4 regions of the Porticoccus sp. GXU_MW_L64 genome follow, and region 1 is predicted to be linked to each of the others. Evidence: predicted binding sites of a transcription regulator. Region 1 holds the regulator's gene; each other region holds the start of a gene.
What was found. The regulator sigma-54, encoded in region 1, starts transcription at its own class of promoters, with help from an activator protein. The targets are predictions, from matches to a motif close to TGGCACANNNNTTGCNNT.
Positions count from the first base shown of each region.

Region 2: a site for sigma-54 is predicted at 1,880-1,897, ahead of ACVBEJ_RS06120 (formate/nitrite transporter family protein). Genes of this name have one in related genera too.
Region 3: a site for sigma-54 is predicted at 5,231-5,248, ahead of glnA (glutamate--ammonia ligase). Genes of this name have one in related genera too.
Region 4: a site for sigma-54 is predicted at 4,641-4,658, ahead of flhA (flagellar biosynthesis protein FlhA). Genes of this name have one in related genera too.

Region 1 is NZ_JBRKJK010000008.1:149,243-156,764, forward strand. Features, by position in the region: gene ACVBEJ_RS08345 (RbsD/FucU family protein) at 1-48, shown strand, start outside; gene ACVBEJ_RS08350 (aldo/keto reductase) at 56-943, shown strand; gene ACVBEJ_RS08355 (HPr family phosphocarrier protein) at 1,070-1,339, opposite strand; gene rapZ (RNase adapter RapZ) at 1,336-2,196, opposite strand; gene ACVBEJ_RS08365 (PTS sugar transporter subunit IIA) at 2,318-2,785, opposite strand; gene hpf (ribosome hibernation-promoting factor, HPF/YfiA family) at 2,813-3,100, opposite strand; gene ACVBEJ_RS08375 (RNA polymerase factor sigma-54) at 3,135-4,667, opposite strand; gene lptB (LPS export ABC transporter ATP-binding protein) at 4,698-5,423, opposite strand; gene lptA (lipopolysaccharide transport periplasmic protein LptA) at 5,423-5,941, opposite strand; gene lptC (LPS export ABC transporter periplasmic protein LptC) at 5,910-6,491, opposite strand; gene ACVBEJ_RS08395 (KdsC family phosphatase) at 6,491-7,021, opposite strand; gene ACVBEJ_RS08400 (KpsF/GutQ family sugar-phosphate isomerase) at 7,039-7,522, opposite strand, start outside.
Region 2 is NZ_JBRKJK010000006.1:141,193-148,714, reverse strand. Features, by position in the region: gene ACVBEJ_RS06125 (protein kinase domain-containing protein) at 1-850, opposite strand, end outside; gene ACVBEJ_RS06120 (formate/nitrite transporter family protein) at 901-1,740, opposite strand; gene ACVBEJ_RS06115 (putative bifunctional diguanylate cyclase/phosphodiesterase) at 2,270-4,486, shown strand; gene trmH (tRNA (guanosine(18)-2'-O)-methyltransferase TrmH) at 4,692-5,363, shown strand; gene ACVBEJ_RS06105 (acyl-CoA dehydrogenase) at 5,509-7,293, shown strand; gene ACVBEJ_RS06100 (LysR family transcriptional regulator) at 7,418-7,522, opposite strand, start outside.
Region 3 is NZ_JBRKJK010000004.1:41,188-48,709, reverse strand. Features, by position in the region: gene ACVBEJ_RS03400 (O-acetylhomoserine aminocarboxypropyltransferase/cysteine synthase family protein) at 1-439, shown strand, start outside; gene ntrC (nitrogen regulation protein NR(I)) at 464-1,903, opposite strand; gene glnL (nitrogen regulation protein NR(II)) at 1,893-2,969, opposite strand; gene ACVBEJ_RS03385 (DUF4124 domain-containing protein) at 3,064-3,639, opposite strand; gene glnA (glutamate--ammonia ligase) at 3,778-5,184, opposite strand; gene thiI (tRNA uracil 4-sulfurtransferase ThiI) at 5,563-7,017, shown strand; gene ACVBEJ_RS03370 (aspartyl/asparaginyl beta-hydroxylase domain-containing protein) at 7,133-7,522, shown strand, end outside.
Region 4 is NZ_JBRKJK010000011.1:11,999-19,520, forward strand. Features, by position in the region: gene ACVBEJ_RS10160 (RNA polymerase sigma factor FliA) at 1-193, opposite strand, end outside; gene ACVBEJ_RS10165 (MinD/ParA family protein) at 190-1,038, opposite strand; gene flhF (flagellar biosynthesis protein FlhF) at 1,100-2,353, opposite strand; gene flhA (flagellar biosynthesis protein FlhA) at 2,478-4,571, opposite strand; gene ACVBEJ_RS10180 (Fic family protein) at 4,759-5,715, shown strand; gene flhB (flagellar biosynthesis protein FlhB) at 5,712-6,848, opposite strand; gene ACVBEJ_RS10190 (hypothetical protein) at 6,841-6,975, opposite strand; gene fliR (flagellar biosynthetic protein FliR) at 6,965-7,522, opposite strand, start outside.

The sequences.
Region 1 (7,522 bases):
TCCCGGTTGTATGGCAATGTGTTGTTGACCAAGGGAATTATTGGGTAGCATTGTAATGGCGGATTACGCCTCGCTAATCCGCCCTACGGGAAATTTTGAATTCATAGATGTAATAACGGTGTTTGCTATGGAAACAGTGTCATTGGCTAATGGCATTTGCATGCCAAAAATGGGGTTGGGCGTTTTTCGCATCGAAGACCAGGCAGCAATGGATAATGCTGTCGAGGCAGCAGTTAGCGCGGGGTATCGCAATTTCGATACCGCCTTTGATTATGGCAATGAATCCTTTTTGACTAACTCACTGTCGCAGTGTGGAGTGTTGCGAGAAGACGTATTCATTACCACCAAACTTCCTAACAGCATGCAACGCACAGACGATAGCCTGCGGGCTTTTGAAAAAAGCCTGGAAAATTTACAAGCGGATTATGTCGACCTGTATTTAATGCACTGGGCCATTGAAGGTCATTATCTGCAAGCCTGGGAGGATATGCTCACCATCTATGAAAGTGGCAGAGCAAAAGCCATTGGCGTGTGCAATTTTATGCCGCATCATCTTGATGCACTGGCTGAACGCTTTGATTGTTTGCCCATGGTGAATCAATTTGAAAATCATCCCTTTCTGCATCGCAAGGAATTAATTGCCTATTGCCATAAAAACGATATTCAACCGCAAGCCCATACACCACTGACCCATGGCAAATTATTGGTAGACCCTGAGTTACTTGCCATGGCAGAACACTACAAAAAAACGGTGGCGCAATTGATTTTGCGCTGGGATATCCAGCAGGGACTGATGGTGGTTCCAAAATCCTCTAACCCAACGCGCATCAGAGAGAACGCCGATATATGGGATTTTGAAATTAATGATAGGGATATGGAAGTCATCAATGACAAACACAGCAATGAGATGATTTGTCTTGATCCGGATAATGTCACTTGGTGATTGAAGCTCAAAGAGTTAGTTACTAGCTACGGGCTGCTGGCTGCGAGCAGGATGACGGTGGTATCTTGCTCAGAATAACAGCTGTCCTCGGTCTGCCCGTAGCCAGAAGCTCGCCGCCCGAAGCTGTCACTGCCCCTCCCCAAAATAATCCCCTATTAACTCAGCGATGGTATCCGTCGCTTCCTGCTCATCGCTGCCGTCGATTTCAAAGCTCAGCGTTGTGCCTTTGGAGGCTGCCAGCAACATCACTGCCATCACGCTTTTGCAATCCACCATTTTGCCGCTGTGGCCGCAGCGCACGGTGCTGGCAAAGCGGCCGGCGGTTTGTGCCAGTTTGGTGGCGGCGCGGGCGTGCAGGCCGAGTTTGTTGATGATAGTCAGCTCTGCGGTGATCACGACTGCTCCCGGTGGTGAGTCTGAACCACGTTGGTGAGCTTGCCGGAAAAGTATTCGCACAGTTTGTTGGCCAGGTAAACGGAGCGATGCTGGCCGCCGGTACAGCCGATGGCAATGGTCAGATAGCTGCGGTTGTTGGCCTGGAATTTGGGCAGCCAGCGTTCCAGGTAGCCGATGATGTCTGCCAGCATATGAGCCACGTCCACTTGCCGCTCAAGAAATTCGATCACGTCGCTGTCGTTGCCGGTAAGTGCTCTCAGTTCCGGCTTCCAGTAGGGGTTTGGCAGGCAGCGCACGTCAAACACAAAATCCACATCCGCCGGGACGCCGCGTTTGAAGCCAAACGACTGGAACAGGATGGCCATATCGCCCTGGCTGTCGGGCACCACCTGCTTTTTGATCAGGTCACGCAGCTGGTGCAGGGTCATGGCACTGGTATCGACGGAGCGAGTGGCGATGGACGCTACCGGTTCCAGCAGTTTGCGTTCCAGTTTGATGGCTTCTTTCAGTGCCAGGTTGTCGGAGCTGAGCGGGTGCTTGCGGCGGGTTTCGCTAAAGCGCTGCAGCAATATCGGGGTGCGGGCGTCGAGAAAAATCACTTCGTGGCTGACGCCGCTGTTTTTCAGTTGTTCCAGAATCTGTGGCAGTTGGGTAAAGTCGCCCAGCAGATTGCGGGCGTCTATGCCCACGGCGATTTTGTGGTCGCTGTGATTTCCCGATGCCTGGTATTGTTGAAACAGCGGCGGCAGCAATTCCGCGGGCAAGTTGTCGATGCAGGTAAATCCCACGTCTTCCAGCACGTGCAGCGCGGTACTTTTACCGGAGCCGGAGCGTCCGCTGATCACTACCAGTCTCATTAATCTTTCCCTAAGTCTTTGCAGTCATTGCGAGGGAGCGCAGCGACCGCGGCAATCTCCATCAAGTCACTACCTTGCTGGCCGAGATTGCCGCGCTGCCTGCGGCTCCTCGCAATGACGGTTAGCATGATCGTATGGCGCTGTTATACAGCGTCCGATTATCCGTTGCCTCGCGCAGCTGCTCCCGCCGCTGCGGGTTTTGCATCAATTCAGCGATGCTCGCCAGGGTGTTGAGGTGTTCGTCGTTGGCCTGGTTGTCGCCATCGTCTTTGGGCACAATCAGGGCGAATACCAAATCCACCGGCTGGCCGTCTATGGCGTCGAAATCGACGCTTTTTTGTAACCGCAGCATTACGCCAACTGCTTTATCAATGCCCTCAATACGGCAGTGGGGGATGGCCACGCCTTCGCCAATGCCGGTGCTGCCAAGGCGCTCGCGGGCCAGCAGTTGTTCGTACAGTGCCGCGCTGTCGGCTGCCGGGTTGAGCTGTGCCAAAAAGTTGGCCAGGTATTCCAGAACCCGTTTTTTACTGCTGCCGGGGGCGCAACAGTTGGTGTGTTCCGGGGTGAGTATCTCAGAAATTTGCATAACGATTATGACAGTACAACGGCAGAGTTATCGTCCGCGTTGTTTTTCCTTGTGTTTGATCAGTTGCCGGTCGAGTTTGTCGATCAGGGTGTCGATGGCGGCGTAGAGGTCGTCGTGTTCACTGTCGGCAAAAAATTCGCCGCCGCTGACGTGTACGGTGGCTTCCGCTTTTTGCACCAGTTTTTCCACGGAGAGAATGACGTTGGTGCTGGTGATTTTGTCGTTGTGCCGCTGCAGGCGGTCGAGTTTGCTGATGACGTAGTTGCGCAGGGGTTCGGTAACTTCCACATGGTGCCCGCTGATGTTCAATTGCATGGTGCGCTCCTCTACTTGGTTGTGGGAATTGGCATTATTTGATGCGGTATTTTTTGCGTTCGCTGGACGAGGGGATGTTCAGGCTTTCCCGGTATTTGGCCACGGTGCGGCGAGCCACCTGTATGCCCTGTTCGTCGAGGATGGCCGCCAGTTTGTTGTCGCTCAGAGGCTTGGCGGGGTTTTCTTCATCGATCAGTTTTTTCAGCATGGCGCGTATGGCGGTGGACGAACACTGGCCGCCGCCAGCGGTGCTGACATGGCTGGAGAAAAAATACTTCAGTTCGTACATGCCTCGCGGGGTGTCGATAAATTTTTGCGTGGTCACCCGTGAGATTGTGGATTCGTGCAGTTCCAGTCGCTCGGCGACATCGGCCAGTACCATGGGTTTCATGGCCTCTGGCCCCTGGTCGAGAAAGGCCTGTTGCATTTCTACAATACAGGCGGCTACTCGCAGCAGGGTGTCGTTGCGGCTTTGCAGGCTGCGCAGGAATACTCGCGCTTCTTGCAAGTTGTCACGCAGAAAACGGTTTTGCTCGCTGCTGTCGGCGCGGCGAATCAGTTGCGCGTAGCTTTGGTTAATGCGCAGGGCCGGCGCGATGTCGTTGTTGAGGGTGACTTGCCAGCGGTCGTCTTTTTTGTCCACTTTGACGTCTGGCGCGGTGTACTGCACATCACCGCTGCGCACCAGGTCGCCGGGGCGAGGCGATAATGCCTGTATCAAAGTGGTTGCGGCGGCGATGGTTTCCGGGGTCATGCCGGTGAGTTTTTGTATTTGCTTGCTGTCGCGGCTGGCCAGTTGTTCCAGGTGGGATTCTGCCAGGGTTTTGGCTTCTGCCAGAAAGGGTGTTTCTTCCGGCAGCTGGCGCAGTTGAATCAGCAGACAGTCGCTCAAGCTGGTGGCGGCAACGCCCACCGGGTCGAAGGTCTGGATGCGGCGCAGCACCGCCATCACTTCATCCAGTTCCAGTTGTTCTTCTTGCGGCTGGTCGGGGTCTGCCGGACTTTCATCAAGCAAACTTTGCCAAATATCCTCGACAGGCAGGCTCAGAAAACCGTCGTCGCCAATGGCGTCGATAATGGCGGAGGCGATTACCTGGTCGCTGTCGGACATGGGGGTGAGGTTGAGCTGCCACAGCAGGTGGTCTTGCAGGGAATCCGTTACGGCCTGAAAGGTGTCAAAGTCACGGCTTTCACCAACGCTGCTGGACTGCTTTGTCGGGCTGGCAATGGAGGCGGTTTCGTACAGGTCGTCCCAACTGGCGTCGACGGGTAGTTCATCGGGAATTTTGTTGTCCCAGTCGTCGTTGGGGCCATTAATTTCTGCATCCGCTGGCTCGGATGTGGAGTCTGCACTGCTTTGCGGCTCGCTGTTGTCGGCGGGGGTGCTTTCGTCGGGCTTTTTACGATCTTCTTCTTCCGCCAGTTCCAGCAGCGGGTTGTCGTACAGGGCTTGCTGAATTTCCTGTTGCAAGTCCAACGACGACAGCTGCAGCAAGCGGATGGCTTGTTGCAGTTGTGGCGTCATGGTCAGGTGCTGACCAATTTTTAATTGCAGGCTTGGCTTCATAGAGTGTTATTGGTTGCAGTCGCCATTTTTTTATAACTCAAAGTTCTCACCCAGATAAGTATCACGCACCTGTTGGTTTTTGAGTACATCATCCGCGCTGCCCTCGGCGATAACGTGGCCTTCGCCAACGATGTAGGCGTGGTGGCAGATATCCAGGGTTTCGCGCACGTTGTGGTCGGTAATCAGTACGCCGATGCCCTTGTCGCGCAGGTGGCGAATAATCTGTTTGATGTCGTTGACCGAGATCGGGTCTACCCCGGCAAAGGGTTCGTCCAGCAGAATAAATTGCGGCTCGGTAGCCAGTGCCCGGGCAATCTCCACCCGGCGGCGTTCACCACCGGACAGACTCATTCCCAGGCTGTCGCGAATGTGGCTGATATGGAATTCCTGCAGCAGTTCTTCGAGTTTCGCCTGGCGCTGTTTGCGGTTGAGGTCACGGCGGGTTTCCAGAATGCCCATGATATTGTTCTGCACACTGAGGCGACGAAAAATGGACGCTTCCTGAGGCAGGTAGCCCAAACCCTTGCGGGCGCGGCCGTGCATGGGCAGGTGGGTGACGTTTTCGCTATCGATCCGTATTTCGCCGCCGCCCAGGGGAACCAGGCCGACAATCATGTAAAAGCAGGTGGTTTTGCCCGCCCCGTTGGGCCCCAGCAGGCCGACAATCTGGCCGCTGCTCACGGTCATGGATACGTCTTTGACGACGGCGCGGCGCTTGTAGGATTTGGCCAGGTGGCGAGCTTCAAGGGTCGCCATCAGGGGCGTTCCTCTTTGGCTTCGCTGGGCACTGCCGGTGGCAGTACGGTGGTGCCCCCTTCTACCGTCCAGGTTTCGGTATCAATGTTGTAGGTGATGGTGTCGCCCTGGGTAAAGGAACCGTCCTGTTTGGTAATGACGGCGTCTTTGGACAGTTTCAGCTTGCCGCTGCTGCGGTCGAAATACAGTTCTTGCGCCTGGCCGGTGACCAGACCGTAGTCTTCGGTGGTGAGGCGAAACGAGGCGGGTTTGCCGGTGCAGTTGATGGTTTGCTGATTGATTTGCGCCACCACTTTGTCGGCCTTCAGTTGCAGAGAACCCTGGGTAATCTGCACATCGCCGCTGTACACCAGATTGCCGTTGGTGTCACCGGAGTTGCGTTCAGACTTGATTTGCAGTGGTTGCAGGCGATCTTCCGGCAGCGCCAGAGCGGTTTGCCCTAATGGAGCAATAATGGCCAAAAAGAGCAGGCAATTGCGCAGAAATTTACTTGTCGGTGTCGGGTGGAGCAGTGGCATCCAGCTGTCCTTTTACGCGAGAGTGTAGTTGATATTCGCCGGTTTTCAGGTTGGCCTTGAAGCCCACACCGGATGTCTGGGCACCGGGCAGGGTTATTGTAACGTCTTTGTCGCTTTCCGCGACTTGTTTCTCGGGCAGAAAAAGCAGCTGCGGGGTGTTCAGGGTAATCACACGCTGTTCCTGGAAATGTTGGCCTACCACGTTATTGGTGAGCTGAATGCTCTCACCGTTTTTCTCTACCAGGCCGTTTTCCGCCGATATATTCCAGGGTGGGGAATCGCTCTGGTAGGAGGTGATGTTGGGCATTTCCAGCACAAAGCGCTGGGCCTCGGTAAAGTGTTCGCTGCGCTTTGACGTGAGCCGGTAGGTGAGTTCGCCCTGTTCGCTGAATTGACGGGTGTCGGTGTCCAGCATGTAGACATTGGCTTTGGGAACGTCGGCAGTGGTTGGAGTCGGCTTGAAAAAACTCTCCGGGGGCGAGATCCAGAACTGGCGAAAATTCCATCCCAGGGCGGCAATAACGGCGAATATCAGCAGCGGGCGCAGCACTATAGATAGTCCTCAAGAGTTGCCTGCAGTTTGCCCTGGGCGCTGAGAATCAATTCCGCCACTTCACGGATGGCGCCTGCGCCACCGGGAGTGCGGGTTTGCCACAGGGCATGCTCGGCGACAAAGTGGTTGGCGTTGGCCACGGCAACCCCCAATCCCACCCGGCGGATCACCGCTACATCCGGCAGATCGTCGCCTACGTGGGCAATTTCTTCCAGTTTATAGTCGCAGGTTTCCAGCAGTTCGTTGAGGGCGGTGAGTTTGTCTTCGCGGCCCTGCACCACTCTTTCTATGCCTAGCTCAGCAGCGCGGCGGGCCAGTAGTTTGGAGCTGCGGCCGGTGATGATGCCCACTTCAATGCCGTTGCGCTGCAACAGCTTGATGCCCTGGCCGTCCTGAATGTTAAACGCCTTGGCTTCGTTGCCACTCTCGCTGTAATACAGCTTGCCATCGGTCAGTACACCATCCACATCCAGCAGCAATAACCGAATTTTTTTCGCCGCTTCGGTGACTTTTCTGTCATCTGTCATCTGTCGACTGCCCTCTGCTAAACCACCCCGGCACGCAGTACATCGTGCATGTGCAGTACGCCACAGGGTTGCTTGTCGTCATTTTCCACCACCAGAGCGGTGATTTTGTAATCTTCCATAATGCCCAGCGCTTCAGCGGCTAGCATATTGCAGGAGATGGTTTTGCAATTCAGTGTCATCACATCGCCCACGGTGGCGGTGTTGATGTCGGTGCGCTGATCCACTGCGCGGCGCAGGTCGCCGTCGGTAAATACACCCAATAAGTGTTGCTGTTCATCCACTACGGTGGTCATGCCAAAGCCTTTGCCGGTCATTTCCACCAGGGCATCGCGCACCGAGCTGTCGCGGCTTACCCGGGGTACTTCATCGCCCTTGTGCATGACGTCTTCCACCTTCAGCAGCAACTTGCGACCCAGGGCGCCGCCGGGGTGGGAAAAGGCGAAGTCTTCGGCGGTAAAACCACGGGCTTCCAGCAGGGATACCGCCAGGGCATCGCCCATC
Region 2 (7,522 bases), on a different contig from region 1:
GTGGGCGCACAATAACGAAGCCGTCTATCTCGTCGCCCTCTTTGGGGGGAGGGTTTATAACCGGTGGCAGGTCGGCTGCAGTAAATGTCGAGGCTTTTTTTCCCCTGGGCAGGTGCTCGATACGCACTACTTGTACGGTCAGGTTGTCGTCACTGCCTTGTTGCAGGGCATGCAGGCCAATCTGTTCGGCAATGTTATCGAGTGAAGTGTCTTTGCCAAGCAGTTCAATAACCGCTTTGGGGTTCCAGTACTCATGGACGCCGTCGGTGGTGAGTACAAATGTATCGCCGCCATTGAGTGCCAGCCCGTGATAGTCGATTTCTACCTGGGGGGATGCGCCCATGGCGCGCCCCAGATAGCTTTCATGTGCAGACAGGGCCACTCTGTGGTCCTGGGTCATAGGTTCAAGGCTGTTATTGGATAGCCGGTATATGCGGCTGTCCCCAATATGAAAAATATGCGCTTTATGGCCTTTCAGGATGAGAGCAGAGAGTGTACAGATATAGCCTTTCTCTGCATCGCTGATCCGGGCATGGCGGTTTTGCATGTACAGCCAGGAGTTGGTGGCGGCAATCACTTTTGAAGCGGCGGTTTTAACGCGCCATGCATCGGGCGTGCAGTAGTAGTCAGACATCAGGGCCTGGACGCAGGTTTCAGCAGCCTGCTGGCTCACCGGGCTGGGAGATATACCGTCGGCAACGGCCAGAGTAATACCTTTCAGGTAAAGGTCACTGCCTTGCGGCACCAGTGCGCCGTAGAAGTCCTGGTTGGTCGGCTTTTGCCCTGCACTGGAGTACTGGCCTATAGAGGCTGCCAGCAGGTTGGGGTCTTTTGTGGTCAGGTTTGTCATCAATGGGTAACAAGACCCGGCGCAGGCCGGGCCTTGTTTGCTCTTGTTATTTACTCGGCAGTGGCCACTGGTGCAGCAACTTTCGGAGTGCGCTTGGGGGAGGTTTTGTAGTGGGTGGAATAAATCATGGCACCCACAAACGTCAGGCCGCCCACCAGATTGCCGATAACAGTGGGTATTTCGTTCCAGAACAGGTAATCCATCACGGTAAAATCGCCGCCCAATAACAGGCCTGAGGGGAACAGAAACATGTTGACGATGGAGTGTTCGAAGCCGAGGTAGAAGAAAATCAGGATCGGCATCCACATGGCGATTACTTTTCCGGATACGGAGGTGGACATCATGGCGGCAACCACACCGGTGGATACCATCCAGTTGCACATCACGGCGCGAATGAACAGGGTCAGCATGCCGGACCAGCCTGCGTCTGCGTAGCCCACCGTGCGGGATTCACCGATGACACCAATTTTTTGGCCAACGGCATTTGCTTCGTGGCTGAAACCGGTGGTAAAAATAATGGCCATGAAAATGGCGACCGTAAAGGCGCCAGCAAAATTGCCAAGAAAAACCAGGCCCCAGTTGCGCAGCATGCCTTTGACGGTTACACCGGGGCGTTTGTCCAGCAGTGCCAGAGGGCAAAGGGTAAATACCCCGGTGAGCAGGTCAAAACCCAGCAAGTAAAGGGTGCAGAAACCCACCGGGAAAAGCAGTGCGCCAATCAGGAAGTTGCCGGTGTTAACCGCAACAGTCACCGCGAATGCGGCGGCCAGGGCCAGGATTGCTCCGGCCATAAAAGCGCGAATCAACGTGTCTTTGGTGGACATGAATATTTTCGATTCACCAGCATCTACCATTTTTGTAGCGAACTCTGCAGGTGCTATGTAGGACATGGGTGTTCTCCGTTTGGTTAAAGTAATACTGAAACCGAGATGCAGGGGCTTTGATAATTCACCCACCAAAAAAAATGCCGCAGACAGGCCTGATAAAACCTGTCAGCGGCATTGCTGTACATTTCGATTGCCCAGCTACTTAGCATGTGCTGTGCCAGTTTAAAAAAATTCAATATATTCAGTATGTTGGGTTATTGCTGTCTGTTCCGACCACGCTTTCCTGCACTTCTCTGGTGCGGTAATTGGAAGACTGACGATGATGCACTGTATTGGAGCGTTTGATTGGTTGTGAGGTTGGAGGGGGTGTGGAAGAGCTGAGCGAGAGTGTCAACGGTCGAAAATCACCATTGTTTGGTTGTTTAATAGTACTAATTTCGCACTCAATGGGTTTTATCTACCGTTTAAGTATTAGTAATGAGTAATGCGGTGACTATCCGGGGGAACTGCGTATAATTCAAATCGGAACTGCGTCACAACAATAATTACCACAGTTCTCAAAGCGACCCACGGATACTGACGGAGAAGAGCCTTGGACTGGCGTTATATCAAACAACAGATCGGCATAACCATACTGTTTGCACTGATTGAGCTGCTATTGGTGCAGAACATGCACAGTGGCACCAACCTGTGGCAGCTGATGGTGATGACAGCGATTGTCTGGCTTTGTGTTTCTGTGGTTTTGTATTCCGACCTGTTGCAGCGCCGTCAGCAACATCAGATGGACAATAAAAGTCTGTTGCTGGACGTTATTTCTTCTTCCTCACCGGTGATGGTGTGGTCCATCGACAGCCACGGCCGAATTGCTGAAATTCGCGGTCGCGCCCAGAAGAACGTGTCTGATGCCAGTAAAGCGGTGACCGGCAGTGATGCGCGCCAGGTGTTCCGCAGCTCCCCCGGATTGTTGCGCGATATCGAACGTGCCAAAAAGGGCGGCAAGTTTATGTCTTACCAGCCCGTCAACGGGCGCTTTTTCCGCCACCACTTCCAGAGCCATGAAACCAATGGTGGCAGTGTGGACATGGTTCACTGTGTGTCGGTGGACCTGACCCGCGAGAAAGAGCTGGAAGAACAGCTGCGTCTGTCGTCAAAAATCTTTTCCTTTACAGCCGATGCCATTGTGGTGACCGACAACCGCCGCATGATCGAGTCGGTCAACAACTCCTTTACCGAAATTACCGGTTTTACCGCCGAAGATGTGCTGGGCGAAAAGCTGGGCCTGCCTCGCACTGCCAGCCAGGATGTGTCTTTTTACAAGAAGGTGTGGCGCGACCTGAAAAAGCGTGGCGTATGGCGTGGCGAGGTGTGGAGCAAGCGCAAATCCGGTGAATTGTTCTCCGGCCGCATGACCCTGAAAACCGTATACGACGCCGATGGTGAAGTGAGCAACTACGTGGCCTTCTTCTCGGATGTTACCGACCTGAAACGCTCCCAGGAAGAACTGCGTTACCTGGCCAACCACGATTCTCTGACCGGCCTGCCCAATCGCCGTTTGTTTCTCGATCGCCTCGACCAGGGCATCAAGCGGGCGCGCCGGGTTAAAGACCGCCTGGCGGTGTACTTTATCGATCTGGATGAGTTCAAACAGATTAACGACACCCTCGGTCACCACGTGGGCGACAGCCTGCTGAAAGAGGTGGGTGAGCGTTTGCGGGGTATTGTTCGCGAGGCGGACACCGTGTCGCGGCTGGCCGGTGACGAGTTCACCATCATTGCGGAAAACGTCGGCGGCAACGGTCAGGTGCGCAGCCTGGCCAAGAAGATTCTCGGCATTTTCGAGTTGCCCTTTAACCTGCACGACAAAGAGTTTTATGTGTCTGCCAGTGTTGGCATCGGTGTGTTCCCGGACGATGGCGAAGACCTGATTACCCTGATGAAAGGCGCTGATGCGGCCATGTACAAAGCCAAGGCGGAAGGTCGCAATGGCTACTATTACCTGTCTGCCAAACAAGCGAATAACGAAAATTCCGATCTGTTCTTTAATTCGGAACTGCGCATGGCGATTCCGCGCAATCAGCTGTCCCTTGTGTACCAGCCCCAGGTGTTGATTCACACCGGCGAGGTGATCGGCTGTGAAGCGCTGATGCGCTGGAACCACCACTCCCGAGGCCAGGTTATGCCCAATACGTTTATTCCCCTGGCGGAGCAGGCGGGGCTGATTCGTGAGCTGGGACACTGGGCTCTGGATTCTGCCTGTCAACGCATGAGCGCGTGGCGTGAACAGGGGGCGCCTATTCAGTTTATGTCGGTGAATGTGTCGCTCACCCAAATGCAGGACCCCAAATTCCCCAAAATGGTGGAGCGGGCGCTGGAGAAATCCGGCCTGCCGGCGAAATGCCTGATGCTGGATATTTCCGAGAAAAGCATTCTGGTGGACCTGGACCACAGCAAACAGTTTATCCAGCAGTTAGAGGATATTGGGGTGGCGGTTTCCATCGACGATTTTGGCACCGGCAAGGCGCCTTACGGTTACCTGAAAGAACTGCCAGTGAGCGTGATCAAGGTGGATCGCAAGCTGATGAACGACATCAAGATCGGCAAACAAAACGACAGCCTGCTGCGCGCCATTATCGGCCTGGGCGATGTGCTCGGTGTGGACGTGGTGGCAGAAGGGGTAGAGCGCTCCATCCAGGAAAAATACCTGCACGGGGTTGGCTGCCGCTTCGCCCAGGGCTTCCTCTACGGCAAGCCCATGAGCGCGGAAACCTTTAGCCAGCAGATGGGTTCCAATAGCCACACCATTCAGTAGTTTCTGAATTGCTATTCGATAAAGGCCTAACTCGTCGTTGCGAGCGTAGCGAAGCAATCCAGTGCCTTTTAATCACTGCTTCGTAAGCATAGTCACTGGATCGCCGCGCTACGCTCGCGATGACCACTGTTCATACTAACCAGTAGCTTCTTGGACTGCTCCTTTCTACAATATTTATCCCTATCTGGATCTCGAAGTACGATTAGTGACCCCTGAACGCTTTCAAAGAATTGTTGCTGTACTGAACAAGCGGCAACCCGATCTCACCGTAATCACCGACGATGTGCACAAGGGGCAGAATCTGTCTGCCATTGTGCGCACCTGCGATGCCGTTGGTATTCCAGAGATTCACGCGGTGTACTCCAAAGGCGAATATCGCCCTCACACCGGTACCGCCATGGGCAGCCAGAAATGGGTACACGCCAATATCTGGCCAACAGTTGCGGAGCCTATCGAAACCCTGAAAGCCCAAGGCTTTCAAATTATCGCTGCACACTTGTCCGACAAGACAGTGGATTTTCGCCAGGTGGATTACTGCAAGCCCACAGCGCTGTTATTGGGTGCCGAAAGGGAAGGGGTGAGCGATACTGCGCTGCGCGGGGTAGATCAGGAAATTACCGTGCCCATGCTGGGTATGGTGGAGTCCTTTAACGTCAGTGTTGCCTGCGCCATTATCCTGTCAGAAGCTCAACGCCAGCGTCAGGCTGCGGGTTTTTACCATCGACGCCGCCTGCCTGACCCGCAATATCGCAAAACCCTGTTTGAATGGTGTCACCCGGTGATTGCCGATTACTGCAAGGCCAAGGGTTTGCAATATCCGCAGTTGAATGAACAGGGGGACATTGCTGATCCCGATTCATTAAAGCGTGGCGACTGATTGCCTTTTGAATGCCGTGACCAAAATTCCATATCTGGTCAATTCTTAAAACCCTCCAGTCACGAAACGGCCTATCACCACGGGATAATTCCATACTATTGTTGGACAAATAAATTCCATTGTCGTGATTCTTTAAGGAGACACCATGTCCGACTATCAGGCACCCCTGCAAGATATTCAATTTCTGTTGCAAGAGGTTTTAGGGCTTGGCGATATCGCCAAGCTGCCGGGCTATGAACAGGCCACAGACGATATTGTAGAAGCGGTGCTCGCCGAAGGTGGGCGCTTTTTTGGCGAAGTGATTGCCCCCACCAACCGGAGTGCGGATGAGGCGGGCTCTAAAGTCGTGGACAAGCAGGTGGTTGCAGCTCCCGGCCTGAAAGAAGCCTATAACGCCATGGTGCAGGGAGGCTGGCTGGGGTTGGCAGGCAATTCTGAGTATGGCGGCCAGGGTATGCCGCACTTGCTGGGGGCAGCGCTGGACGAGATGTGCCAGAGTTCTAATATGGCGTTTAGCCTCTGTCCGCTGCTGGGCAAAGGCGTAATCGCGGCTCTGGAGAACTACGGCAGCGAGGAGCAAAAACAGTTTTACCTGCCCAGGCTGATTTCCGGCGAGTGGGCGGGCACCATGAATCTCACCGAGCCCCAGGCTGGTACTGATCTGGCGGCCATTCGCACCAAGGCGGTGCCCCAGGGCGACCACTACCTGATCAGCGGCCAGAAAATTTTTATCACCTGGGGTGACCACGACTTCACCGACAATATCATTCACCTTGTACTGGCGCGCCTCCCGGATGCACCGGAAGGTGTGAAGGGCATTTCCCTGTTTATCGTGCCCAAAAACCTGCATGACGAAAATGGCGCCACAACCGGCGCCAATGACATGTATCCAGTTTCTGTGGAACACAAGATGGGTATTCATGCCAGCCCCACCTGCGTATTGAGCTACGGCGATGAAGGTGGTGCAGTGGGCTATTTGGTGGGTGAGAAAAATCAGGGCCTCAAGTACATGTTCGCCATGATGAACCACGCCCGCATGTCGGTGGGCTTGCAGGGAGTTTCCCTGGGTGAACGCGCCTATCAGCAGGCTCGCGATTACGCCCGCGACCGCGTTCAGGGTGAAATGATTGGTGTGGATGGCCGCGTGCCCATTATCAAACACCCGGACGTGCGCCGTATGCTGATGTTGATGCGCAGCCAGATCGAAGCGGGCCGTGTGCTGGCCTACGAAGCGGCGGCTCAGGTAGACAAAGCGTTGCACAATCCGGACGAAAAACAGGCGGCCTTCCATCAGCGCCGGGTGGATTTGTTGACGCCGCTGGTGAAGGGCTGGTGTACGGAAATGGCTCAGGAGGTGACCTACCTGGGTGTACAGATTCATGGCGGTATGGGTTTTGTGGAAGAAACCGGCGCCGCTCAGCATCAGCGCGATGCCCGTATCCTGCCAATCTATGAAGGCACCAATGGCATTCAGGCGCTGGATTTGATTGGTCGCAAACTGCTTAAAGACCAGGGTAAATCCCTGCAAGAACTGGCGGCGGAATTTCAGAAGACCCTCGCTCAAGTGGAAGCAGCGGGTAAGCCGTTGCGAGAAGTCCATAAAGGTTTGGGCCAGGCCCTGTACGCCAGTGACAAGGCCATTCGCCATATCTTTACTAACGTGATGGCAGACTGGAGCTTCCCCGGCGCAGTGTCCTTTAACCTGCTGATGTTGCTGGGTACTACGGCGGCTGGGTCACTGCTGGCGCAATCGGCACTGGCGGCACAGGCGAAACTGGACGCCGGAGAAGGTGACGCTCAGTTCTACAAAAACAAACTGGTAACCGCACGCTTCTTTGCCGAGCAAGTACTGCCCCGTACTCTGGGTTATTTGCAGGCGATTATTTCCGGTCATGAAGCCACCATGGAGTTGGCGGAAGATCAGTTTTAACTCAGCTACGAGCGGCGGGCTTCGGGCTGCGAGCAGAATGGTGGAATCCCGTCATCCTGAGCGCAGCGAAGGATCTCGCAAGTTGGCTTACCCCCGAGATCCTTCGCTGCGCTCAGGATGACAATTACGCTCGGTCTGCTCGTGGCTCGCTGCCCGTAGCCCGCAGCATGGTTATCAAAGCCCTGGCCGCATTGGACAGGGTTTTTTCGTTGTGGTGGATATAGCCCAG
Region 3 (7,522 bases), on a different contig from region 1:
TCTTCAGGGGCTGGAAACCCTGGGTTTGCGTATGGAACGTCACTGTGAAAATGCCCTGAAGTTGGCGCAGTACCTGAAGCAGCACGACAAAGTATCCTGGGTGAACTACGGCGCTATGGAAGACAGCCCTTACTACGACAGCTGCCAGAAAATTTGTGGCGGGCAGGCGTCGGGCATTTTGAGTTTTGGCATTAAAGGTGGCCTGGAAGCGGGTGCGCAGTTTATCGATGCCCTGCAGATGATTTTGCGCCTGGTGAACATTGGCGATGCCAAATCCCTGGCCTGTCACCCGGCGTCCACCACCCACCGCCAGCTGAATGAAAAGGAGCTGGCCTCTGCCGGCGTGAGTGCAGATTTGGTGCGCATCTCGGTGGGCATTGAAAATATCGACGATATTATTGCCGATGTGGAGCAGGCACTGGCGGCGATTAGCGTTTGATTGACAAGGGCTGGAATGACAAGCTCAGACAGGCTCGTTCATCCCCAGCTCATTCATCTTGCGGGTCAGGGTATTCCGGCCCCAGCCCAGCAACTTGGCTGCGGCCTCTTTGCGGCCGCCGGTATGGTTAAGGGCGGCGTCGATGGCGATGCGCTCAATGTATGGCTGGGTGCTGGAGAGCACCGCGTCTTTGCCACTGTGCAATTGCTGTTCAAACCACTGCTGCAATGCCTGTTGCCAATCGCCGCTTGCCGGTGGATTGCTGTTGCCTGAATCCCCCTGGGTTTGCAGCAACTCCGGTGGCAAATCGGCCACATGAATTTCCCGCCCTGGCGCCATTACTGTTAGCCAGCGGCAGCAGTTTTCCAGTTGGCGCACATTCCCGGGCCAGGGGTGTTGCTGCAAAAACTGCTGGCTTTCCGGCAGCAGTGCCTTGGGTTCCATATCCAGTTCGCTGGCGGTTTTTTGCAGAAAGTGTTCCGCCAGTTTGATGATGTCTTCGCGGCGCTCCGACAGCTTTGGCAGGTTGAGGCGAATCACGTTCAGGCGGTGCAGCAAGTCTTCGCGAAAACGCTTTTCATCTACCCGCTGCTCCAGGTTTTGATGGGTGGCGGTGATGATACGCACGTCTACAGTTACCGGGCTGTGGCCCCCCACCCGGTAGAATTTTCCATCCGCCAGTACCCGCAGCAAGCGGGTTTGTGCTTCGGCGGGCATGTCGCCAATTTCGTCCAGAAACAGGGTGCCGCCATCCGCCTGTTCAAAGCGCCCTGTGCGCTGGCGGGTAGCCCCGGTAAAGGCGCCTTTTTCGTGGCCAAACAGTTCCGACTCGATCAAATCGCTGGGGATGGCGGCCATGTTAATGGCCACAAAAGGCTGTTCACGTCGCGGGCTGTGGCGGTGCAGGGCGCGAGCCACCAGTTCTTTACCGGTACCGGATTCGCCGTTGATCAGCACGGTGAGGTGGGAGTTGGAGAGGCGGCCAATGGCGCGAAACAGTTCCTGCATGGCGGGTGCTTCGCCGATAATGTCGGAGCCTCTGGTGCCTTCTTCGATGCTGCTTTGTTCGGTCTTCAGTTGGCTGGCGATCTGTTCCCGGCGGTGGTTGATGGCGCGCCGGGTTACCGCTACCAGCTCGTTGATGTCGAAAGGCTTGGGCAGGTATTCGAAGGCGCCGCCTTCATAGGCGGAAACGGCGCTGTCCAGGTCTGAGTGGGCGGTGGTAATGATCACCGGAATCAGCGGGTGGCTGCCGTGAATGGCTTGCAGCAGTTCCATGCCGCTCATGCCGGGCATATGAACATCGCTGACAATCACTTCGGGAGCGTCGGTGTTCAGCGCGGCGACCAGTTGTTCGGCGCTGCTAAAGCTGCGGCATTCTATGTCGTTGCGGGTCAGGGCTTTTTCCGCCACCCAGCGAATGGAGTTGTCGTCATCCACTACCCAAACGCTGTCAGTGCTCATGTTGCACCTCCTGTTGCAGCGGCAGGAAGATGGAAAAACGGGTTGCTCCCGGCTGGCTGGCGCATTCAATCAAGCCCGCATGACGGCCGATGATGGTTTGTGCAATGTGCAGGCCCAGGCCAGAACCGCCCTGGCGACCGCTGATCATGGGGTAGAAAATACGGTCGACGATTTCCTCGGGAATGCCCGGGCCGTCATCTTCAATATCCAGGCGCAGCACGGTGCGGTGGGAGGCTTTGCCAATGGTGAAGTGGCGCTGGATGCGGCTGCGCAGGGTAATGGTGCCGCCGTCTTTGGCGCCCAGTGCCTGCGCCGCATTGCGGGTGATGTTGAGCAGCGCCTGAATGAGTTGCTGGCCGTCTACTTCCAGTTCCGGGATGCTGGGGTCGTAGTCCCGGAGAATGGCAATGGCAGGTGCGGTGTTGTTGTTGCTGTGCAGCTCGGCGGTGATCAGGGCAGCTACGTGCTCGGTGAGCTCATGGATGTTGGTGGTGGTTCGTTGCAGGGGCCGTGCCGGGCCCAGTAATTCGTCCACCAGCAGGCTCAGACGGTTGGCCTCTGCGATGATCAGGTCGGTATATTCCTGTTGTTCCACGGGTAACTCCAATGCCAGTAGTTGCGCTGCCCCCTTGATGCCTCCGAGGGGGTTTTTCACTTCGTGAGCAAGCCCCAATACCAGCTCGCGGCTGGCGCTCTGGATGGAGAGCAGGGCGTCTTCCCGATTGATCTGCAAGATTCGATCCACCGACTGCAATTCCAGCAATAATTGGTTGCCTGGCAGGGGTGAAGTGGTGACATCGACAGTGATATGGCGGTTGCCGGGGGTGGTCAGTCTGGCTGCCCGATAGGTGTAGGGGGTTTCGCCCTGCTGTATTTTTTGCAGTTCTGGAGCCTGCTGGGGGATTGCCAGCATGGGCGCGAAAGTCATGCCCTGCAACTGGTTGCGGCCCATGCTGAACAGGTTTTCCGCAGCCAGATTAGCCTGCAGGATGCACATGTCTTGCCCCAACAGTAGTACTGCTGTGTGGAGTTGGTCCAGTGGACGGATTTGCGATTCGTTGCTCATGGGTGGCCAGGTGAGAAAACGGGCAGTTTAGCGGTTTGGAAATTGTTTTGCACCAATTTGGTGCGTTGTTGATTTGCCGGTGGCGGTGCTTTTGTTACAGACCCGGCGTCCTCAATGGCCCATCGCGAACAATCGGGCGTTTGACGTGAATGGTGACGCTGTTGGAGCTGGCGATGGTTTTGCCGCTGGCGTCGACAATATTCACTTTGATGCTGTGACTGCCCCGTTCCAGGTCGGTGAGTACGAAGTTCAGGTTTTTCGACGGCTTGTCAAAGCTGGCGCCGTCGAACAACAGTTGTGCTTTGTGGTTGGGTTGCAGGCCGGGGGTAAGTGCTAACTTCACTGCCAGCCTTTGCTGGTCGTGAAGTATGCTCTGGTCGTTAGTCGGATGAGTGATTTGCACGTGCCGATAGCCGCGAAATTTTTTGGGGTTGCTTTGGTTTTGTGATGATTGCCGGCGCTGTTTGTTGGTACGGGCCTTTTGAGCCGCCTGCGGGTCGGGCTCGGTGGTGTTCACCGTGATTTTTTCGTAATTCACATCGCTGCCGGGCTTTTTGTCGGTAAAGGTAACTTTGCCGTTCTTGTCGACAATTTTATAGAGCTGCTGGGCTATGGCCGGTGTACTGAATAATAATGCAGTGGCCAGCAGGTAAGTCAGGTGACGTGCCATCGTCTTTGCCTCTGATTGCGATTGCTTAATCCTACCTCAAATTGGACTGTTTGCGCTGATGGCAATTCCCCAAAAACCAAAAAAGCAGCCCGAAGGCTGCTTTTGCGGTGTACCGGTAGCTGTGTTTAACAGCTGTACTTAACAACTATAGTACATATCGAATTCCACCGGGTGGGTGGTCATGTTGAGGCGCTCTACCTCTTCTTTCTTCAGTTCGATGTAGGCGTCGATGGTGTCGTCGGTAAATACACCACCAGCGGTCAGGAAGGCGCGGTCCTGGTCCAGTGCTTCCAGAGCTTGTTCAAAGCTGCTGGCAACCGTTGGAATTTCCGCGGCTTCTTCTGCGGGCAGGTCGTACAGGTCTTTGTCCGCTGCATCGCCGGGGTGAATCTTGTTGATGATACCGTCCAGGCCAGCCATCAGGTAGGCGGCGAACATCAGGTAGGGGTTGGCTGTGGGGTCGCCGAAACGCACTTCGATACGCTTGCCTTTGGGACTGGTTACGTAAGGGATGCGGATGGAAGCCGAGCGGTTGCGGGCTGAGTAAGCCAGCATTACCGGGGCTTCAAAGCCGGGAACCAGGCGCTTGTAAGAGTTGGTGGAGGCGTTGGCAAAGGCGTTCAGGGCGCGGGCGTGCTTGATAATACCGCCGATGTAGTACAGGGCGGTTTCGCTCATGCCGGCGTAAGCATCGCCAGCGAACTGGTTGACGCCGTCTTTGGAAATGGACATGTGAACGTGCATGCCGGAGCCGTTGTCGCCTACCAGAGGCTTGGGCATAAAGGTGGCGGTTTTGCCGTAGGCGTGAGCCACGTTGTGCACGCAGTATTTCAGGATTTGAACTTCGTCTGCCTTGTTCACCAGGGTGTTGGCGCCAACGCCAATCTCACACTGGCCGGCGGTGCCCACTTCGTGGTGGTGTACTTCAATTTCCAGGCCCATTTGCTCCATGGCGGCACACATGTTGGCGCGCAGGTCGTGCAGGGAGTCAACCGGGGGAACGGGGAAGTAACCGCCTTTCACTTTCGGACGGTGGCCCATGTTGCCTTCTTCAAAGTGTTTGTCGGAAGACCAGGCGGCTTCTTCGGAGTTGATTTCGTAAGAGGTGCCGCTCATGTCGGACTTCCACTTCACATCGTCAAATACAAAGAATTCGGGTTCCGGGCCGAACATGGCGGAGTCGCCGATGCCGGTGGACTTCAGGTATTCTTCCGCGCGCGCAGCCACAGAGCGGGGGTCGCGCTCGTAGCCCTGGCCAGTGCTGGGCTCAACGATGTTACAACGAACGATAACTGTGGGCTCGTCAGTGAACGGGTCGAGAACAGCGGTGTCGTCTTTGGGGGCGAGAATCATGTCGGATTCGTTGATGCCTTTCCAGCCGGCGATGGAGGAACCGTCGAACATCTTGCCGTCTTCAAAAAAATCTTCGTCGACTTCGCTGGCGGGGATGGAAACGTGCTGCTCCTTGCCTTTGGTGTCGGTGAAGCGCAGGTCAATCCAGCGAGCGCCGCTTTCGCTGATGAGTTCGAGAGTCTTGGACATGATGTTCTCCGTGAGAATGGGTGAATGTCGTAAAAATGTTGAACAGCCTTTAGCAATCGGCGTGCCAACAGAGGGTTGGGCGACAATGGCAAGGAAGACGGGAGTTTAGCAAAAGTCTGGCTGGAAGGAGGGAGAATGTTTGCTCTATTTTGGTGCGTTATGCATTATATTGGTGCGACAGCAGGGCTGAGAGTAGATCGAGCTAGCCCGTCATGCTGAGCGTAAGCGAAGGATCTCCTTGTGCGCAGGAGTTGAGATTCTTCGCTTGCGCCCAGAATGACATGAGATGGCATGGTTGGCCGCAACCCGGGGCCCGTAGCCCGAAGCGCTGTCTACAGCTATAATCCCCGCCCCTTAATTTCCTCAACAGCAAGCCCGAATATGCACTTTATCGTTAAATTGTTCCCGGAAATCATCGTCAAGTCGCCGCCAGTGCGCAAACGTATGATCAAGCAATTGGCCAACAACCTCACCAAGTTGGTGAAAGGCTTGTCGGAGGAGCTGCGAGTGGTGCGTGAGTGGGACAAGATCGAGGTGGTGGGCCCCGAAAGCAATGAGCCGCTGGCGTTGAAAGTGCGGGAGGTGCTGCAAAATACCCCAGGCATTGCCAACTTTTCTTCCGTGCACCGTTACGCTCTGGGCGACATGGATCAGATGTACCAGCAAACCCTGTCCCATTGGGGTGCTGCCCTGGCGGGCAAAACTTTTTGTGTGCGGGCAAAACGCACTGGTAGTCACAACTTTACCTCCAACGAAGTGGAGCAGTACGTCGGTGGTGGGCTGAATCAAAACACCGAAACTGCCGGGGTGAAGCTGAAAAATCCGGACGTGACTGTGCGCCTGGAAATCAAAGACGACAATTTCTACGTGATCGAAAATACCGAGCCAGGCTTGGGGGGCTTTCCCATCGGCACCCAGGATTCGGTGATCTCGCTGATTTCCGGTGGCTTTGATTCCAACGTGGCCAGCTATCTGAGCATGAAGCGTGGTCTGCGCACTCACTTTCTGTTTTTTAATCTCGGCGGTCGCGCCCATGAGCTGGGCGTGAAAGAGGTGGCGCATTTTTTATGGCAAAAATACAGCGCCTCCCATTCGGTAAAATTTATCACCGTGCCCTTCGAGACAGTGGTGGCGGAGATTCTGGAAAACGTGGATAACTCCCAGATGGGGGTGGTTCTCAAACGCATGATGTTGCGCGCCGCCAGCCAGGTGGCGGAGACTCTGAATGTAGAGGCGTTAGTGACTGGCGAGGCGGTGGCCCAGGTGTCCAGCCAGACCCTGGTGAACCTGTCGGTCATAGATAAGGTCACAGACACCCTGGTATTGCGGCCGCTGATTACCAGTGACAAGGCGGACATTATCCAGACCTCTCGGGATATTGGCACCGAGGCATTTTCTGCCAGTATGCCGGAGTACTGCGGGGTGATTTCCGTCAAGCCCACCACCCGGGCGCGCATGGAGCGTATTGAGCGGGAAGAATCCCGTTTCGACTTTGCGGTTCTCGATGCCGCGGTGAGTCATCGCCGGGAAGAAATGATCCACGATGTAATGGACTCTGTGGATACGGATATAGATGTGGAAGTGCTGTCAGTGCCACTGGCGGAAGCGGTGATTCTGGATATTCGCCATCCGGACGAAGAAGAATTAAAGCCCCTCAGCGTCAGTGGCGCCAAAGTGGAGAAAATTCCGTTTTACCAGCTGGGCAAAAAATTCAAACAGCTGGATGAGGATACCCGCTACATGCTGTACTGCGACAGGGGTGTAATGAGCCGCCTGCACGCGGAGATTTTATTTGAGCAAGGTCATGGCAATGTGGCGGTCTATCGACCAAAGTGACGCCCTTAAACGGGCGTCATCCTGAGCGCAGCGAAGGATCTCTTGGTTTGGCTAACCTGAGAGTTCCTTCGCTGCGCTCAGGATGACAAAGTGTATTTTCCAAGTGGAACTCCAAATGCTAGCGCAAATTTTCGCCCCAAAATTATTGATTCTTTACACCTTTATCGGCTGCGGTATTTACGTGCACTACCGCGGCAAGGTGCGGCACAAATTCTTTCGCCAGCTGAGTGACCACTCCACCATCATGGCGCCGGTGAACTGCTTTATGTATCTGTTCTCCAAAGTGCCCAACACGCCCTATATAGACGTTAAACAATTTCCGGAATTGCAGATACTTCAGGATAACTGGGAAACCATTCGCGACGAGGCCAAACAGCTGTCCGGTGAAGGCCATATCAAGAAAAGTGAAAAACTGGACGACCTGGGTTTTAACTCATTTTTTAAAACTGGCTGGACCCGCTTTTACCTGAAGTGGTATCAGGATTATTTGCCCTCTGCCAAAACC
Region 4 (7,522 bases), on a different contig from region 1:
GGGATGCAGCGTAGTTTTTGGCCGCTTCCAGCAAACCCATCATGCCCACCTGGATCAGATCATTGACATCCACTTCCGCCGGCATGCGCGCCATCAGGTGATGGGCAATACGCCTCACCAGGGGCAGGTGTTGCTGCAACAGTTCTTCTTGCTGTTGTTTACAGTGATCGCTGTAGGCGGCCGCTCCGCTCATCCGTGGCCCTCGCTGTTGCCACCGAGGTAATCATTGGCGTACAGCAGGCGCTCTACAAAAAACTCCAGCTTGCCACTGGCGGCATCGGGCATGGGCCAGTTGTTCACCTGCTCAGCCACCCGGTGAAAGGCGCGGCTGGCCTTGCTGCGGGGCGCGGATTCCACCACCGCCACTTGCCGCTGTACCGATTTGCGCAACTGTTCATCAAAGGGCACTGCCCCCAAATAAAGCAGGTTTACATCCAGAAAACGCTCTGCCACCCGGCTGATTTTTGAAAACAGTTGCTCGCCCTGCACTTTGTCTTTGACCATATTGGCAAGAATGTGAAAGCGCTCTACCCCGTGGTCGCGACTTAACACTTTGATCAGCGCGTAGGCATCGGTAATGGAGGTGGGCTCGTCGCACACCACCACTAGCACCTCCTGGGCGGCCTTGCAGAAGCTCACCACGCTGTCGCTAATACCTGCGGCGGTATCTACCAGTAACACATCCACCGGCAGGGCCAACTCGCTGAAGGCGCGAATCAGCCCCACGTGTTCGGCGTTACTGAGTTCCGCCATGCGGCTGACGCCAGAGGCAGCGGGCACAATTTTAATGCCCCGAGGCCCCTCGATAATGACTTCCTCCAGCGTGCGCTCACCGGAAATCACATGGCGCAGGTCGTAATTGGCGTGCAGCCCCAGCAGCACATCCACATTGGCGAGGCCCAGGTCGGCGTCCATCAGCATCACCTGATTGCCCAGCTCCGCAAAGCAGGCCGCCAGGTTGACCGAGACATTGGTTTTACCCACACCGCCCTTGGCACCAGTAACGGCAATGACCTTGACCGGCCCCTGGCGACTCATGGAACGCAGGCCGCTGGCTTGGTCCCTTTTTTCAGGGGATGAGTCTTCAGGGTTTTGATTTTCATGCGACTCCAGCATTCACTGCCTGGCCTCCCACCGGGTTATTGTGGCTGTTATAACCTTGATCGAACGGCTGTTGCCACTCGCCAACGTCCATATCACAGGTTTCCATCAACTGTTGAGCATCTTTCACCATTGTAGCGGCGCGGGCAAGCTGAATATCTTCCGGCACCCGCTGGCCATTACCCACATAGGCCGCGGGCAGGCGGTGGCGCACCAGGGCAGAGAGCACCGGCCCCAGGCTGGCGGTTTCGTCCACCTTGGTGACAATGGCGCCGGCCAGGTTGGGCACCCCAAATTTGCGCACCACTTCGTCGAGAATCGGCAACTGCGAGGTGGCCGACAGAGTCAGGTATATCTGCATATCCGGCGCCGCCCCCTGCAGGGTTTTAAACTGCTTCATCAGCTCCATGTCCCGCTGACCCATGCCGGCGGTGTCGATCATCACCAGGCGGCGGTCGGCAAACTCGGCGATGGCCTCGCTGAGTTCATCGCGGTTGGTGGCCAGGCGCACCGGTACACCGAGGATACGACCAAAAGTATAAATCTGCTCCTGGCCACCAATGCGGTAGCAGTCGGTGGTAATCAGCGCCACCTGCTGACGGCCATGTTTCAGGGCAAAGCGCGCCGCCAGTTTTGCAACCGATGTGGTTTTACCCACACCTGTAGGCCCCACCAGGGCCACACAGCCACCGTTGTTAATGATCTGGTTGCCACTTTCCTGAAGGCGTGCACTGAGGCGCGTCATCGAAGCCGACCAACAGTTTTCCACACCGCTGTCCAGTGGTGCCTTGTCTGCCAGCTGCATGCTCAGTTCGCGACCCAGACCAAGGCCCATCAAGCGGTTCAGCAACGTCATACGCACCGCAGACAGATCTGCAGTGACATTTTTTGAGCCCCTGGCAGCCGCTTTGACCGGGGAGCGCTCAGGCATTGCCACGGATTTTTGTTGTTTTGGGCTGATGCCTTTTTCCACCATATCCCGCAGCTGGGTGAGCTCGCGGCGCATTTCGTTGTAGCCGTCCTGTTTCGGCTCCACCGGCGGCGCAGGCTCAGGCTGCGGCATAACACCCGCCAAAGAGCCATCATTGAGGCGCGCCTGCAACAGTTGCTCGTCGTAGTCGGTGGCGGCCACCACTTCCACACCACCGTCTACCCGCTGGCTGGACAATATCACCGCATCACCGCCCATGGCCTCGCGCACTTCGCGCATGGCCTGGCGGCTGTCTCTGGCTTTAAAACGCTGAATCTTCATAACTACCTCACCGTTTTCTCTTGATTGAAATTCAAACTTTTTGCTATCTGTCATTCTGAGCGAAGCGAAGAATCTCTTTATTGGTCACTGCGAGACCCTTCGCTACGCTCAGGATGACAAAAACCTACCCCGCCAGCGCCATGGATTCCCGGCCTACCGATGCCATCACCTTGACGCGCTTGTTGGCGGGAATTTCATCGTAGGCCAGCACATGCAGGCTGGGGGCGTTGCCCCGCAGCAGCCGCGACAACCACAGGCGCAAGGGCGACGACACCAGCAGCACTGGCTCCTGCCCGGCCGCTTCCTGGCGGCGGGAGTTGGCGTTGATCTGTCGCATCATGGACTCCGCCAACCCCGGCTCGATACCGCCACCGCCGTTTTGCAGGCTGTTTTGCAGCATCTGTTCCAGTTCCGGGTCGAAGGTCATAACCTGCAATTCGGCGTCCATACCGGCAATACCCTGGAAGATGGTGCGCCCCAGAGCCACCCGTACACTGGCGGTGAGGGCATCGGCCTCCTGGGTGCGCGAGGCATGCTCTGCCAGTGATTCGGCAATGGAGCGCACATCGCGAATGGGGATGCCTTCGTGCAGCAGGTTCTGCATCACCTTCAGCACCACCCCCAGGGACAGGGTTTTCGGCACCAGGTTTTCCACCAGCTTGGGGGAGCTTTTAGCGAGCACATCCATCAACTGCTGTACTTCGTCGTGGCCCAGCAGGTCGCAGGCGTTGTCTTTAAGCAATTGACTCAAGTGAGTGGCCACCACGGTGCTGCAATCCACCACGGTGTAGCCCATGGTCTGGGCTTCGTCCCGTTGCGAGGGTTCAATCCACACCGCCTGCAAACCAAACGCCGGGTCTTCGCCGGGAATGCCGTTGAGCTCGCCGAACACCTGGCCAGGGTTAATGGCCAGCTCCTTGCCCGGGTACACCTCCGACTCCCCCACCGGCACATCCTGCAAGGTGATGCGGTAAGCGCTGGGGCTTAAATCCAGGTTGTCGCGAATGTGTACCGGCTGCACCAGAAAGCCCAGTTCCTGAGACAACTTTTTACGAATGCCCTTGATGCGCGACAACAGCTCGCCACCCTGGGCTTTGTCCACCAGAGAGATCAGCCGGTAGCCCACTTCCAGGCCAATCATGTCCACCGGCTGCACGTCGTCCCAGCTCAATTCGCGGGCTTCCGGCGCCGGTTCTTCCGGGCGCGGCTGTTGGCTTTCGTCCACCAGCTCCACTTTTTTGCGCTGGTTCAGCCAATAAGCCAAACCCGCCAGGCCCGCACCGATAGAGAGGAACACCAGGTTAGGCATGCCTGGCACCAGGCCGAGAATCAACACCACGCCGGCACTCACCGCCAGCGCTTTGGGGTTGCCAAACAGTTGCGACATCATCTGCTGGCCCATGTCCTGACTGGACGACACCCGGGTAACAATAATGGCCGCCGCCGTGGACAACAGCAGCGAGGGAATCTGCGCCACCAGGCCATCACCAATGGTCAACAGCACGTAGTTGTGGCCCGCCTGCTCAAAGCTCAAATTGTGTTGCGCCACACCGACGGAAAGGCCGCCGATAATGTTGATCAGCAGAATCAGAATGCCCGCCACCGCATCGCCGCGCACAAACTTGCTGGCACCGTCCATGGCCCCGTAGAAGTCGGCTTCCTGGGACACTTCTTCCCGGCGCAGGCGGGCTTCGTCGGCATTGATAATGCCGGCGTTAAGGTCGGCGTCGATGGCCATTTGCTTGCCGGGCATGGCGTCCAGAGTGAAGCGGGCATTCACTTCAGATATGCGCCCGGCACCTTTGGTAACCACCACAAAGTTGATGATCACCAGAATGGCAAACACCACAAAACCCACGGCGTAGTTGCCGCCAATAACAAACTCGCCGAAGGCCTCAATCACCTCACCGGCAGCGCCGGTACCGGTGTGACCGTTGATCAACACCACCCGGGTGGAGGCCACATTCAGCCCCAGGCGCAATAACGTAGCTACCAGCAAAACCGTGGGGAAAACCGCAAATTCCAGCGGCCGCTTGGTGTAAATGGACGCCAACAGAACGATCAGCGACAGGGCGATATTAAAGGTAAACAGCAAATCCAGCAGCGGCGCCGGCAGGGGCAACACCATCATGGACAGCATCACCATCAGCAGCACCGGCGTGCCGAGGCCCAGCACACTGAAACGTCCCGCCTTCAAACTGCCCAACAACTCCTGCATTCGCCAACTGCTCCCAGACGCTTACTGTAAACGAAAGTTTTTTGGCGCTTTTGCGCCCTGCAGGTGGGTTGAGCAATTATTGGGCCAAATTTGTGCATCAGACAAAATGGCCGTATTTATCTATAATGGCCGAACAATCCTTTAATTCTTGTCAAAAATGGCCGTAAATATACAAAAAGATGAGATATTGGCCATTATTCAATCGAATAATGGTTCAGCGTCACTGCCCGAAATACGCGCGCGCCTTGGTGATCCCATTGCAGAACGCACCTTGCGCCGCTGGCTGGGCAAGTGGATAGCCGATGGCTCGCTCACCCGCTCGGGCAACCGACGCTCAACACGTTACCACCTCCCCTCGCCCAAACCTGTAACGCTCGCTTTTCTTGAAGGCTTGTCCGCGTCAAAAAAAACCGCTGTGTTAAATCAATTACGCGATCTTTGGACACACACATCAACGGCGGTTGAAGGCAACACCTTAACCCTGGGCGATACGCATTTTGTACTGGAACAGGGCTTAACCATTTCGGGTAAGCCGTTAAAAGATCACCAGGAGGTGATTGGGCACGCTCAGGCTATTGCCCTGATTTACAAGTCGCTGCATAGCCCGCTTACCGAACAAATGATTTTTGACTTGCATCGCGCCGTTCAGACCGAACGAATTTCTGATATCTACAAACCTTATGGCACCTGGAAAAATGAAGCTAACGGCACTTATGTAGTGAATAAAAACAACCAGCAGATTTATATTGAATACGCTCTGCCCAAATACGTGCCTGCACTAATGAGTGAGTTTATCTATTTAATAAACCGGGTTGATCACAGCAAACTGACGATTGAAAATGCCGCAAACACCTATGCAAAGTTCCACGCGGCATTTGTACACATTCACCCCTTCTGGGATGGCAACGGCCGCCTCGCCAGGCTTATTGCCAATATACCGTTACTAAAGGCCGGTCTTCCGCCCATCGTAATTCCCCAGGAAAAAAGGCAAGACTACATTCAACTGTTAGCCGAATACGAAGTTGCATCGGGTCAGCTTGACGACCACACCGGAATTTGGCCCAGCCCGGAGCGGCTTATGGAATTCAAGCAGTTTTGCTCGGGCTGTTATTATCTGACCAAGGAAATTGTGGAGAGCTATTAACCCACCGGCTTCGACCACTCCCCCTCCGGCACAGGCAGGTCCGTGGGCATTTCCGGCTCTTGACCGTCCACCATATTGTTCAGTTGATACACATAGGCCAGCACCTGGGCCACGGCCAGGTAGAGGTCGGCGGGGATTTCCTGGTTGAGTTCGGTGGTGGCGTACAGGGCGCGGGCCAGGGGTGGAGCGGAGAACAGGGTGATGTTGTTGCTTTCCGCCACCTGGCGGATGCGGGCGGCTACGTGGTCGCAGCCTTTGGCCACCACGATCGGCGCACCACCGGCATTGTCGTCGTATTTCAGGGCTACGGCGAAGTGGGTGGGGTTGGTGATGATGACATCCGCTTTGGGCACTTCTTCCATCATGCGCCGTTGCGACATTTCCCGTTGCAACTGCCGCACCCGGCCCTTCACTTCCGGGCGGCCCTCGCTCTCTTTCAGTTCGTCCTTGATTTCCTGTTTGGTCATTTTCAGTTGTTTGTTGTGCTGGAACAGCTGGAACGGTACGTCGATGGCGGCAATTAAAATCAACGCTGCGCTGACCGCCACAAACGCCCAGCCGCAAAGTTGCGCGGCGTGAGCCAGAGAAGCGGGCAATTCTTCCACCCCCAATGCCAGCAGGCTGTCGAGCATGTTCCACAACAGCACTGTGGCCACTCCCCCCACCACCAGAAATTTGGCCACTGCCTTGAGCAATTCCACCAGGCTTTTGACAGAGAACATCCGCTTTATGCCCTTGAGGGGATTGATTTTTTCCAGCTTGAAGGCCACCGCTTTCATGCTGAAGGCAAAACCGCCCACAAACAACGGCCCGGCAAAAGCGGCGACAATCAGCAGTACAAATAACGGCGACATCAGCCCAAGAGCGCTCATAAAACTGTCGGCAAAGGTGGCCGCCATCATTGCCGGTTCGCGAATCTGTTTTGGGTCCAGTGTCAAATTGTCACTGACCAGCAACGCCAGTTTGGACAGCATGGTGCCACCGAGAAACAGCAGCCCGATGGCCCCCGCCAGCATGGAAAGCATGGTGTTGAGTTCGCGGGAGCGAGCCACCTGGCCCTTCTTGCGAGCCTCCCGCAGCCGTTTGGGGGTTGGCTGTTCGGTTTTTTCCTGGCCGCTTTCGTGTTCAGACATGACAAACCCCTGTGGGGTTTGACGTTGGACGTTGGACGTTGGACGAGTAGCGTTTGGCGGCCTCTACCAGCGGCGCCACTTTTTCGTCCAACATCAAACGTCGAACGTCCAGCAATTCAAGGTACATTCGCCGCCTCCATTGCCAACATATCCTGAAGATTGACGAAGGCATCCGCAAACAAACTCACCAGTTGCGGCAGCAGCGCGGGCAGGCTGAACAGCAACAGTACAAACCCCGCCAGCAGTGTGACCGGAAATCCCACCGCAAAAATATTCAGTTGCGGCGCGGCGCGGGTCATTACGCCAAAGGCCAGGTTCACCAGCAGCAGCGACACCATTACCGGCACCGCCATCAACACGCTGCCCACAAACATAAAGCTGCCCCAGGACACCACCTGCCAGATAAAGTCCGACGACAGGGCCGCACCACCCACCGGCAACAAATAAAAACTCTGCACCAGGGTTTCAATCATCACCAGGTGGCCATCCAAAGCCAGAAAAACCAGTGTCGTCACCACCATATAAAACTGGCTGAGCACCGGCACCTGCACGCCGTTTTGCGGGTCCAGCGCCGAGGCAAAACCCAGCCCCATACTCATGGCGATATTTTGCCCGGCCATGACTACGGCACCGAACACCATCTGCAAAATAAAACCCATGGAGGCGCCAATCAG